DNA from 3 places in the Flavobacterium qiangtangense genome. Region 2 is predicted to be linked to each of the others. Evidence: riboswitches for the same ligand, from Rfam matches in the RefSeq annotation. Region 2 holds a riboswitch; each other region holds the start of a gene.

Region 1 (4,289 bases), on a different contig from region 2:
AAATATCCCAACAAGGATAATAATTATAGCGCATATTCCAATTCCTTTACTATTTTTCATAATATCATTTTGAGTACTCAATATTGACAATCAAAGTCATAGCCCCGATTGAAGCGGAAATCCTTTCATTAAAAAAATCTATTTTTTCTTAGCGTGAAAGAGCGACCAACGGAAGCTCCTTTCACGCCTTAGAAAAAAAAATTTTTTGATGAAAGATTGAAGTGAAAAGCGGGAAAAGCTTCAAAAAAGAATGGCAGATTTTAGTTTGCAGATTACAGTCAAACTGCGTACTGAAAACTGCTTTCTGCTATATAATATTAAGTAAGCATTCCTCCGTCCACGTTCATAACTTGTCCTGTGATGTACGCGCTCATGTCTGAAGCCAAGAAAAGACAGGCGTTCGCAACGTCTTCAGTTGTTCCGCCACGTTTCAACGGAATTCCGTCTCTCCAGCCTTGAACTACGTCGTCGTTTAATTTTGCGGTCATTTCTGTCTCGATAAATCCTGGCGCGATGGCGTTACAACGGATGTTTCTTGAACCTAATTCTAATGCTACCGATTTTGTAAAACCAATAACACCAGCTTTTGACGCTGCATAATTTGTTTGTCCGGCGTTTCCTTTCACTCCTACAACTGAACTCATATTGATGATCGAACCTTTTCGGTTTTTCAGCATTGTTTTTTGAACGGCTTTGGTCATATTGAAAACCGATTTCAGGTTTACGTTGATTACCGTGTCGAAATCTTCTTCAGAAATACGCATCAAAAGGTTGTCTTTTGTGATACCAGCATTATTGATCAAGATATCGATGTTTCCGAAAGTCGCGATTACGTCGTCAACTAATTTTTGCGCTTCGTTGAAGTCTGCCGCGTTTGACTGGTAGCCTTTTGCTTGAACGCCAAGGGCAGTCAATTCGTCTTCTAAAACTTTAGCCGCTTCTGCTGATGAACTGTATGTGAATGCCACGTTTGCTCCGTGTTTTGCAAAAACTTCAGCGATTCCTCGCCCAATTCCGCGACTTGCGCCTGTGATAATCGCTGTTTTTCCTTCTAATAATTTCATTCTATTTTAATTTAGTTTGCTCTTGTTAGGTTGACAAATATAAGAATTCAATTGCAATGAAATTGAGTATCGTTTAATCTTTCACGAATTTATTTATCCTTTTGTCCCAAGCCGAACTGTAAATTGCGATTATCATAAAAACCAACAAAATATAGTTGTACCAAGCATTTGAAATTAAGTCGAATAGCTGTAATTTTCCTTTGGCAAAACTTAAAATAAGCAAAACTTGTGCGCCATAAGGCAAAAGCCCTTGAATTACACAACTGAAAACGTCTAAAATTGTAGCGACTTTCTTTGGACTCAATTCAAATTCATCGCTGATTTCTTTAGCGATTTTTCCGGTGATTACGATGGAAACGGTGTTGTTCGCAATGGCCATATTTGTAATTCCGACCAAAGTTCCGATTCCCATTTGAGCGGATTTTTTGTTCTTTATTTTCGATTTTATTTTATAAAGTACATAATCAATTCCGCCTGCTGTTTGAACCAAAGTTGCCAAACCGCCTGTTAACATTGATAGCAAGAAAATATCGGTCATGCTTAAAAAACCTTCGTAGATTTTCTGCGTAAATTGTAAAAGTGTAAAATCGTTTCCGAAGAAGCCGATAATTCCAGCGATTAAAATTCCGATTAATAAAGTCATAAAAACGTTCACTCCAATTACGGCGAGAATTATGACCAAAATATAAGGAAGAATCGACAGCAATTGATAGTCGCCTTTTTCGATAACGACGGAACTTACTTCGGAATTAAATCCTAAATAAGCCAACAATAAAATCGTAATTATTGCCGCCGGAAGCGCGATAAACAAATTGACTTTAAACTTGTCACGCATTTCACAACCAAGCGATTGCGTTGCGGCGATTGTTGTGTCAGAAATGATAGAAAGATTATCGCCAAGCATGGAACCGCCCAATAATGAACCGGCAATTAACGGCATTGACGCGCCACTTTTATCGGCCAAACTTATGGCGATTGGTCCCAAAGCAACGATTGAACCTACGGAAGTTCCCGTGGCTGTTGATAAAAACGAAGCGATTAAGAAAATTCCCAATGGAAAATATTCGGGGTCAATATTATTTATTCCCAAATTCACTACGGAATCAACGGCTCCCATTGCTTGCGTTACCGTTGCAAAAGCACCTGAAAATAAATAAATCAGACACATTGTGATGATTTGGCTGTTGCCACAACCTTCAATTAAAGTATCGATTTTGGATTCTATGGATTGTTTGAAAATGACAAAGGCGACGATAATCCCAAGAACAACAGCAATTGGCGAAGGCAACGCATAAAAATCATTCAGAAGGATTCCGGCTCCCAAAAAGGTAAAAATAAAAACGAAAAAAGGAATTAAGGCGAATGCATTGCCTTGAATTTTAAGATGTTTCATCATCGATTTGCTTAAAAATTAATAAAGCTCACGACGAAAAGCTAACCGAAAAGAAATTGTGAAAACAACATTTTTTCCAAAGGATTTGGCTTATCGTTTTAGCACCTTGCTTGTTGCTGCAGGTTGCTATCTCTTTATGAGATTCGTGATAACGGATGCAAAGATAGATTTTATATTGAATTTAATTTAATCAGAATGCGATTTTTATGAATAATCAATAACAATCGAAATAAAAGTGTAACTCTCATAAAAATAAAAATGCTTTGCTGAATTATCAACAAAGCATTTTTTAAATTTTCGTTAAAATCTACCGATGTATTTCTGGCATAACTACATAACTGTCATCTTCTGGAACTTTTGGAAACTCTTTTTTTCTCCAACGTTCTTTGGCAACTTCTAGTTTTTCATTGCTTGAAGAAACAAAATTCCAATAAATAAAACGTTCTTCGGGTAACGGCTGTCCGCCAAAAAGAATAACGTGCGTATTTGGCATCAAGGTCATTGAACAAGCATCGTCTAATTTCGAAACCAGCATATTTCCTTTTTCAACGTGGTGCTCACAAGCTTGGATGGCTCCTTCTACAACACAAATTCCGATTTCTCCAAACAATTGACCTTCAGTATGTAAAAGATATTCATCTTCAGTTTTAATTTCAACCATAAACAAATCAGAATGAACCGGAACTGGCGATTCTTTTCCGTAACCTTTTCCTGCGACTAATGTAAAATCAGTTGTTCCATCTTTCCATCTTGGCAAATCATTTCTGTCAAAATGATGGAATTCTGGCTGCATATCTTCTTTTTCTTTGGGCAAAGCAACCCAAATTTGATAACCGTGAACATCGTGCTCCGAGCCATCTCTGAGTGTCGCAGGAGTTCTTTCGGTATGCGTGACGCCGTTTCCAGCAATCATCCAATTTACAGAACCTGGAGCTATTTTTTGTTCAGTTCCAAGGCTGTCTTTGTGCATAATTTCGCCTTCCAATAAAAAAGTCAAAGTCGCCAAACCAATGTGTGGATGCTGACCAACGTCCATGTAATGTTCAGGTCCCATTTTTGCCGGACCCATGTGATCAATGAAAATAAACGGACCGACCATTCTTTTCTTGCGAAACGGCAAAAGTCTTCCGACTAAAAAATCTCCGATATCACGTGGTCTTTCTTCTATTATTAGGTCTATGTTGGACATGTTTTTTTGGGTTTAGGGTTTTGGGTAATGGGTTCAAGTGTTTTGTGAGCAATCTAAATTACAAAATTATTTTAATGCTTCTATAATTGCTTCCCATTCTGATAATTTCTGTAAAAAACTTTTGGAAGCGTTCGCTCCGCTTGGCGAAGGAAGAATTGTGTATTTTAAATCTGATTTTCTTCCGATATATTTATCATAATAATTTGACGCATTTTTACTTGAGAAAAAGACGTGTTTTATGTTTGGGTACGTTTTATGGAAGCTCTCAAAATCATTTGGCACTTCGTTTTTGATATTACTGTCAAGGCTTCCTGTTCTTTCGCAGAATTCTAAAACATCCCAAAGAGCGATGTCATTTTCTATCAATAATTGCTTTTTTTCGGCAAAAGTTTCGGGCAAAGGTTGGTCAAATAATGTAAAAAGTAATTTCCAAAAACTATTTCCTTTGTTTCCATAATATTCTTGTAATTCCAACGACTTTTCCCCTGGCATTGTTCCAAGAATTATGATTTTGGAATCTTCGTTTACGAATGGTGCAAAAGCTTTTTTCATTTCTTAAAAGTAAAAATTAACGCAGAGAAACACAAAGATTTTTTGCAAAGATTTGCGAAATTGATTTTTTAGGTACAAAAAAAGCCTCACA
Region 2 (4,289 bases):
TAACTGAAATTAAGGCAGGAATGAACGTAATCGTTTCGGTAAAAAATAAATAATGGACAAAAATATTTATTTCAAAAACTGGATCCACAACTGGAATTGGGGAATGCGAACCGCGCTTTTCTTGATTCTGATGTTCACGATTATTCAGTTTTCGCTATTTTCTTTGACGCAAAATTATGTGGTTTCTTACTTTGGAGCGCAACCTGAAGACGTGACTTTTTCGATTCAAGTGACATACATTTCGTTGCTATTCACGCTTCCGCTACAGATTCGGTTTTTGAATTATTTCAATACCAAGAAATATTTGATTACGGTTTTATTGATCGGAATTATTCTGAATTTGCTGTCGATGAAAACCACTGAAATCGAAATTTTTATTCTCCTTCGATTTCTGCAAGGAATGATTATTAGTTTCATCGCCGGAGGAATGTTGACTTTTATTTTTTCGAGATTGCACGAAGAGAAAAAAATGGCTGTTGGTTATTCCGTTTTCTATGGAACTTTGCTCGGAAGTAGCGTTGTTGCTGGAGCTCCATCTGCTTGGATCATTGACAATACCGACTGGAAAATGATTTATTATGTGGTGATTTTGTTCCAAATTATTTCGATTTTGATTGTTTTTTTAATTTTCAAATCAGAGCGCGAACAAAAAAAATATCCGTTGTACCAAATCGATTGGAAAGCCTATTTGATTTTGGGTTCCGGAATGTTTGCCGTGGCATATTGCTTGGTTTACGGTCCAAAACATTATTGGTTTGACGATAAATCGATAGTTTATAGCTTTTTTTTAGCCATAATTTTGATTTCGCTTTTTGTTTTGCGACAGCTAAATAGCAAGCGTCCGATCATTCATTTTAGCATTTTTAAGTCTAAAAGATTCGTCATAGGATTGTTTTTTCTCGCACTTTTTTATGGCCTGAAAGACACGATAAATTTGGTTTACAACTATGTCAGCGTCATCAATCAATGGTCAAATTATGATTATATTGAACTCGCGGCGGTGAATATTTCAGGAATGGCTTTGACGATGTATATCGCTTCTCAATTGGTTGCCAAAAAGAAATTTCCTATTCATTATTTTCTAATTTTAGGCTTCATATTGATGTTGGCTTTCAATTTTTGGATGTATAAAATCATTTCGCCCGGATTGGATTTCTCAGATTTGATGATTCCGATATTTTTGCAAGGCGCTTCTTCGGGAATGTTGTTTGTTCCAATTGCCACGTTTATTTTATCATCAGTTCCCGTTCACACCGGAATTTCAGGAAGTTTAGTCGGCGGAACCGTTCGTTTTTTCACCACTTTAAATTCTTTTGCCGGATATTATACTTTGCAATTATTTTACAATCAGCATTACAAAGAGCAGTTTTTAAAATATCTTACTCCGTATGATTTGAATTATGCAGAAAGAAATTCAAGTTCAGTTCAATCATTTATTTCGAAAGGTTTTACGCCACAAGAATCGGTTTCGTTGGCAAATTCAAGCATTTTAAAATCGATTACAATACAAACGCAATTATTGACAAATCAGACTATTTTTTTAGGCGTAAGTTATGCTTTAATCGGAATTATTTTGGTTGTTTTAAGTCATTTCATTTATAGAAAATTAAGTTTAATTCAAAGAAATAGTAAATCATCTGTAAAAAATATCACAATTCAAGGTATTAAAATTCAATAACTTAAAAATTATTTTTATTTTTTTTCGAAATAAATTAGGTTCTTATGTTTTTTATGCCCTAAATTTGCACTCAAGTTCTTTAAAAGATTATTCTTATCCAGAAAGACCGAGGGAATTGACCCGATGACGTCTTAGCAACCTGATTACTTTGGTAATTAAGGTGCTACATTCAACCTTGCATTGCAAGGATAGATAAGCTAGAAAATGTACATAATACTTCAAAATATTATATGCTCTTCTGACTTGTCGGAAGGGCATTTTTTATTTCTGCTCCTTTCGATATCTGGTTTCGAATATTTTTTGGAAAACAAAAAATTATTTAAAAACATCTTAAAAGTTATCAAAATGAAAGAGCAAACTCAAATTTTAAATTACATTCCAGTAGACGAATTAACCGGTTCAATTTCGGTGCCGATTTACCAAACTTCGACATTTGTCCAAGACGAACCTGGCGTTCACAAAGGTTTTGACTACGCAAGAAGCAATAATCCGACAAGAAAAGTTTTGGAAGATTTAGCTGCAAAATTAGAAAACGGAACTAACGGATATGCTTTTTCAAGCGGTTTGGCAGCAATCGATGCAGTGGTAAAATTACTTTCTGCCGGAGACGAAATTATTGCGGTGGATGATATTTATGGTGGTGCTTTCCGCCTATTCACGCACGTTTATGAGAAATTCGGAATCAAAGTAAATTATGTTGATGCGACTGATGCTAAAAATGTAGCGAATGCAATTACAGATAAAACTGCTTTAATTTGGATTGAATCGCCAACAAACCCGACTTTAAAAATTTCTGACCTTCGCGCTATCGGAAAAATTGCAAAAGAGAACAAAGTTTTGTTCTGCGTTGACAATACTTTTGCCTCGCCAATTGCACAAAAACCAATTGAATTTGGAGCTGACTTAATCGTTCACAGCGCTACAAAATATATTTCGGGGCATAGCGATTTGATTGCCGGTTTGGTAATTACCGCGAACGAAGAATTGGGCGCTAAAATTAAATTTATCCAAAATGCTTCTGGTGCAATCCTTGGGCCATTTGACAGCTGGTTGGTCATCCGAGGAATCGAAACTTTAAACTTAAGAATCAAACAGCACGCTGAAAATGCACAGAAAATTGCTGAATTTTTGACTACAGAAAAGCTAATCAAAAACGTTTATTATCCAGGTTTGAAAACGCACCACAACCACGAAATTGCAAAAAGCCAACAGAAATATTTTGGTGGCGTTGTCACTTTTGATTTGGTTATTGATGACAAAGCATTGGCTTCAAGAATTGTTTCTGGAACAAAATTATTCAAGTTGGCCGAAAGTTTAGGCGGCGTAAAAAGCTTGTGTTGCTTGCCTTGCGAGATGACCCACAAATCAATTCCGGCAGAAATTAGATATAAATCTGGAGTTACTGACAGCTTGATTCGTCTGTCTGTTGGCTTGGAAGATGCCGATGATTTGATTGCTGATTTGAAAGAAGCAATTGCGAATGCGGTTCAAGAAAATGTGACCGTTGCTTCATCTTTGAACTAAATCTTAATTTAATTAAACACAGATTTCACAGATTTTATTTTATACCAAATCTTGAGACAAATTGATTCTACATAATATTTTTATTTTTCAATCTGTAAAAATTCGTGAAGTCTGTGTTCCAAAAAAAAATAAAAAATGTCAAGAAAAAAATTAAATATAGGATTGTTCGGGTTTGGATGCGTGGGCTTTGGACTGTATGAAGTGTTGCAAAAAACGCCTGGTTTGAAAGCCAATATCAAGAATATTTGTGTAAAAGACAAAGATAAAAAGCGTGAAATCGGAGCTGAAAATTTTACATTCAACAAGGAAGATATTTTCAATGATGCCGAAATTAATGTAATTGTTGAGCTGATTGATGATGCCGATGCGGCTTATGAAATCGTAACTCGTGCTTTGAAAAGCGGCAAAGCGGTGGTTTCGGCCAACAAAAAAATGATTGCAGAGCATTTTGAAGAATTGCTGGCTTTGCAACGTGAATATAAAGTTCCGTTGTTGTATGAAGCGGCGTGTTGCGCGAGTATGCCGATTATCAGGAACTTGGAAGAATATTATGACAATGATCTTTTGGAATCAATCCAAGGAATCGTGAATGGTTCGACAAATTATATCTTAACGAAGACTTTTAAGGATAATTTATCGTATGAAGACGCCTTGAAAGAGGCTCAGGAAAAAGGATTTGCAGAAAGCAATCCGATTTTGGACACTGGCGGTTTTGATGCTAAATATAAATTGCTGATTTTGCTGGCACATTCCTTCGGATATATTGCAAAACCTGATGATTTATTCAATATCGGAATCAATAATATTGGCGGATTAGAGTTGAAATATGCTCGCGAAAAAGGACTGAAAATTAAATTGGTAGCCCAAGCTTTTAAAAATCTGGACGGAAGTATTTCAGCTTTTGTACTTCCTAAATTTGTGGATTCAGAAGATAGATTATTCAATGTTGATGACGTGTTTAATGGCGTAATCACGAAAACAAGTTTTGCCGATGAGCAGTTTTTTGTAGGCAAAGGTGCTGGTGCTCATCCTACTGCTTCAGCGGTTTTGAGTGACATTTCTGCATTGAGTTATGACTACCAATATG
Region 3 (4,289 bases), on a different contig from region 2:
TTTCGATAACTTCGATTGGTTTTGTGGCTAATTGTCGCGCTTCTTCAATATCGATTTCGATAAATTCGTCGATTCCTCTGACTAAAGCGTGCGTCAATCTTTCTTGAATTGGAAATGAGCGCCATTCTTGAGCTTGTTTTTCAGTAACTTCTTTGGTATCGCCTTTGATATTTTCGGCAAAAGTCAGCAATCTTTCGGTTGCGTCATCTCTTCTGTCGAGCAAAACATCTTCAACGTGTTCTAACAAATCTTTCGGAATTTGGTCGTAAATCTCCAGCATTTCTGGATTTACGATTCCCATTGTCATTCCGTTATTGATAGCGTGATATAAGAAAACCGAGTGCATCGCTTCACGAACCCTGTCGTTTCCACGGAAAGAAAACGAAACATTGCTCACGCCACCGCTGATACTTGCGTACGGAAGATTTTCTTTTATCCATTTTGTGGCACGGAAAAAATCTATTGCATTCTGGCGATGTTCTTCCATTCCGGTTGCTACTGGAAAAATATTTGGGTCAAAAATTATGTCTTCCGCTGGAAATCCGACTTGATCAACCAAAACGTCATACGATCTTTTGCAGATTTCAATTCTTCTGTCATAATTATCTGCTTGACCAACTTCATCAAACGCCATCACTATTACCGCGGCGCCATATTTTTTAATCAATTTTGCCTGACGGATAAAGTTTTCCTCGCCTTCTTTTAAACTGATCGAATTGACAACGCTTTTACCTTGGGCGACTTTCAAACCTGCTTCGATAATTTCCCATTTTGAACTATCGATCATCACAGGAACTCGAGAAATATCTGGTTCCGAAGCAATTAAATTCAAGAAAGTGGTCATTGCATGAACGCCGTCAAGCATTCCTTCGTCCATATTAATGTCGATGATTTGCGCGCCACCTTCCACTTGCGCTCTGGCGATATCTAAAGCTTCTTCGTAATTTTCTTCTTTTATTAAACGCAAGAATTTTCGAGAACCGGTCACGTTTGTACGCTCGCCGACGTTCACGAAAATACTTTCGGGTGTTATGATTAAAGGCTCAAGGCCTGATAATTTTAAATGTTTTTTACAATCGACATCTGCCATTTTGTGTTCTTCTTTTGCTACAGTTTTTAAACTGGTTCTACGATTCTTGGTGAATATTCTTTTGCGACTTCGGCAATCAGACGAATGTGTTCTGGATTCGTACCACAACATCCTCCTATTATATTAATCAAATTATCTTCGAGATATTCTCTGATCAAAACCTGCATTTCTTCTGGAGTTTGGTCGTATTGCCCAAAGGCATTTGGCAAACCTGCATTTGGATGCGCCGAAATATTAAATGAGGTATTATGAGAAAGTCGTTGCAAATAAGGTTTCAACTGATCTGCTCCCAAAGCGCAATTAAATCCGACGCTTAATAACGGAATGTGGGAAATGGAAATCAAAAAAGCTTCGACGGTTTGACCCGAAAGCGTTCTACCGGAAGCATCGGTAATTGTTCCGGAAACCATAATTGGGATATTTAAATTTCTTTCTTCTTTGACTTCTTCGATAGCAAAAAGTGCGGCTTTTGCATTTAATGTATCGAAAATTGTTTCTACCAATAAAATATCAGAACCGCCGTCAATCAAAGCTTCAACTTGCTGTTTGTAAGCAATTCGCAAATCATCAAAAGTCACGGCTCGGTAACCCGGATCGTTTACATCTGGAGACATACTTGCAGTTCTGTTTGTTGGTCCGATTGAACCTGCTACAAATCTTGGCTTGTCTGGATTTTTTGCGGTGAATTCGTCAGCGACTTCTTTGGCTAATTTTGCAGATTCGTAATTTAATTCGTAAACCAAATCTTCGAGATGGTAATCAGCCATTCCGATTGTGGTTCCTGAAAAGGTGTTGGTTTCCACGATGTCTGCGCCGGCTTCAAAATATTGGCGGTGTACGTCTTTTATAGCTTGCGGTTGAGTCAACGACAATAAATCGTTGTTCCCTTTTAACGGATGCGGAAAATCTTTGAATCTTTCGCCACGGAAATCTTCTTCAGAGAAATTATATCGCTGGAGCATTGTTCCCATCGCGCCGTCGAGGACGAGAATTCTTTCTGAGATGGCTTTGTGTATGTCTGACATTTTTTTTTCGGTACTAATTGTTACGCAATGGTTCTGTTGAAACCAAAAGTTCAATACCTTTTCTTAGATAGCTTGATGCAGAGTTTTAAGATTGCTTCGTAAACTCGCAATGACAGATTGCTGAAAAAGCAACGACCATTTGCTTCTAAAAAAAAATTATAAATATCGATATGTAGTCAGGAAAGTGAGGAAATAGAGTGTATTTCGTGTTGTTATCTATCCAAAAATTTGGTAGAATGTAGCACCTTCTTTAGTGATAAAGGGTTGCTAAGGCTTCAACGGGTCTAATCCCTCGGCCTTTCGTGATAACTGTCAATAAGTGTATGAACGTTGCAAAGTAAGGGAATTTGTTTGGGTTTTGCAACTGTTTTTTGGAAATTCTATGGCAATTAAACGGCGATTTTCAAATCTGGTTTTTCCGCGATTTCGATGATTTTGTTTAAAATGGTTTGAGAAATGGCTTGGTTTTTTGTTGGATTGATGAAGAAGAAATCTTTTCCGAATTTTTTTACGTTGGCGTTTACCGACGCGTTGAAGTCTGCTGGAAGTGTTTCTATTGCTGGATTTATGCTGATGATATCGAAATCATTTTGAAGCAATTCGAAATATTCTAGAAGCAAATCGTTGGTTTCTGTGGTGTCGATTGCAATCAAATTTTCAAGTTCGTTTTCTTGGACAAAATTGATGATGTCTTCGACTTTGAAAGGAATTGAGAATTGGATGAAATTGGCTTCCCACGAATTTTTAACTGTTGGCTTTTCGAAAAAAGCGACTGTGGAATTAGTAATTATTGGAAGTCTGACTTCGATATTTTTAGTTGAAAGGAAGGAATTTTGGTTGGAAAGTATTTGGTTTATCAAAGAACTTCCGACGGTTTCAATTCCGAAAAGGATGATATTTATTTTTTTTGTTAACATGATTTTTTAGTTTTAAACACAGATTTCACTGATTTACTCAGATTTTTTTTGCCGCCGATTTAATGATTTTTATGTTCTTGTTTTGCCCCGAATTCACTAATTTTTATTTAAAAGGATTCGATTAAAGCTTTGGCTAATTTCTTTTGCCTAAATAAAAAAGAACTGCTTTTGACTGGCGATCAAAAGCAGTCTTTTCAACAAACAAACAATAAAACAAACAAAACAATTCTTAGTTTATGCGTTATGCAGCATAATTATATTCTTTAAATAAAATCAACTCGACTGGCGTGGGATTGATTAAATTATCATAAACTGGACTTTTTTGCTGGACTAATTTCAGCCACGCTTGAAGGATTTTCAGGGAAGCATCTGTTGTTGGTTTCAAGACGATTTCAATTTTATTGAATCCGATTCTTTCTTCTTGGTTGATGGTTCCTGTGATTTCTACTTGGAGTGATTTTAGGTTCAAGCCTAATTCTTTGGCTACGTTTTGCCCGACTGCGTTTATGCATCCAGCAAATCCGGCAAGGATATATTCGAACGGATTTGGACCATCTAATTCTGGAAATCTATTATTATTGCTAATTCTGACATCGGCATTTTGAGTTTTTACAACGAATTGTTCGTTGTTTCTTGAGTATCCTAAAACATTTATCGCTTTCATAATTTTCGTATTGAGGTATTAATATTGAGATTTTAGTATTGAGTATTGAGATAAAAAAAAGTCCTTTTGGCTGGCTTACCAAAAGGACTTTACACTTGAATATAAACAGAGATTAAGTCGGTATCTTTTGGCAATAGGGCTTGAGGTGGCAATAAATCCACATCATTTTTTTACAGCAAATAATAATTATCGTATTCATCTTTTATCTTTTTTAACCTCCTCAAAAAAAAATTTGAGGAGGAGAATTGAAATGGTTGAGTTAGTTAATAGAGAATTTCAATTCTGGTATTTTTAATTCTTGATTCATTTTCAAAAAAAAACCTCTGCTTTTCGGCAGAGGCTTTTTGCTATATATTTTAAAAAATTTAAAATTTGGCAATAGTACGCTCTGCAGAATTTCTCCACATTTTGCAATACATATGACAAATAATATTTTTCATTTTTGTTACTTTTTGATGATGCAAACTTCAGAACTATTTTTGGATTTGCAACACACAATTTTAAACTTTAACATTTATTTTATTTTTTAGACACAAAAAAACCTGCTTAAAATTAAGCAGGTTTTTGTTTTTAAAATGCTGTAATTTAGTTCT

What was found. Region 2 has a riboswitch for S-adenosylmethionine ahead of ACFPVY_RS14265 (trans-sulfuration enzyme family protein). Riboswitches for the same ligand answer to the same signal wherever they lie in the genome.
Region 1: linked by a shared signal. The riboswitch ahead of ACFPVY_RS04530 (Na+/H+ antiporter NhaC family protein) and the one ahead of ACFPVY_RS14265 (trans-sulfuration enzyme family protein) in region 2 are both predicted to bind S-adenosylmethionine.
Region 3: linked by a shared signal. The riboswitch ahead of ACFPVY_RS16455 (homocysteine S-methyltransferase family protein) and the one ahead of ACFPVY_RS14265 (trans-sulfuration enzyme family protein) in region 2 are both predicted to bind S-adenosylmethionine.

What each region holds. Positions count from the first base shown of each region.
Region 1 covers NZ_JBHSQB010000004.1:308,308-312,596, reverse strand. The annotation lists gene ACFPVY_RS04540 (hypothetical protein) at 1-60, opposite strand, end outside; gene fabG (3-oxoacyl-[acyl-carrier-protein] reductase) at 318-1,064, opposite strand; gene ACFPVY_RS04530 (Na+/H+ antiporter NhaC family protein) at 1,138-2,460, opposite strand; SAM-I-IV-variant riboswitch at 2,518-2,614, opposite strand; gene ACFPVY_RS04525 (pirin family protein) at 2,765-3,646, opposite strand; gene ACFPVY_RS04520 (DNA-deoxyinosine glycosylase) at 3,713-4,198, opposite strand.
Region 2 covers NZ_JBHSQB010000010.1:92,340-96,628, forward strand. The annotation lists gene ACFPVY_RS14255 (HlyD family secretion protein) at 1-53, shown strand, start outside; gene ACFPVY_RS14260 (MFS transporter) at 53-1,678, shown strand; SAM riboswitch class I at 1,769-1,877, shown strand; gene ACFPVY_RS14265 (trans-sulfuration enzyme family protein) at 2,024-3,202, shown strand; gene ACFPVY_RS14270 (homoserine dehydrogenase) at 3,338-4,289, shown strand, end outside.
Region 3 covers NZ_JBHSQB010000020.1:63,983-68,271, reverse strand. The annotation lists gene metH (methionine synthase) at 1-1,090, opposite strand, end outside; gene ACFPVY_RS16455 (homocysteine S-methyltransferase family protein) at 1,117-2,115, opposite strand; SAM riboswitch class I at 2,325-2,427, opposite strand; gene ACFPVY_RS16450 (hypothetical protein) at 2,505-3,032, opposite strand; gene ACFPVY_RS16445 (OsmC family protein) at 3,274-3,696, opposite strand; gene ACFPVY_RS16440 (T9SS type A sorting domain-containing protein) at 4,282-4,289, opposite strand, start outside.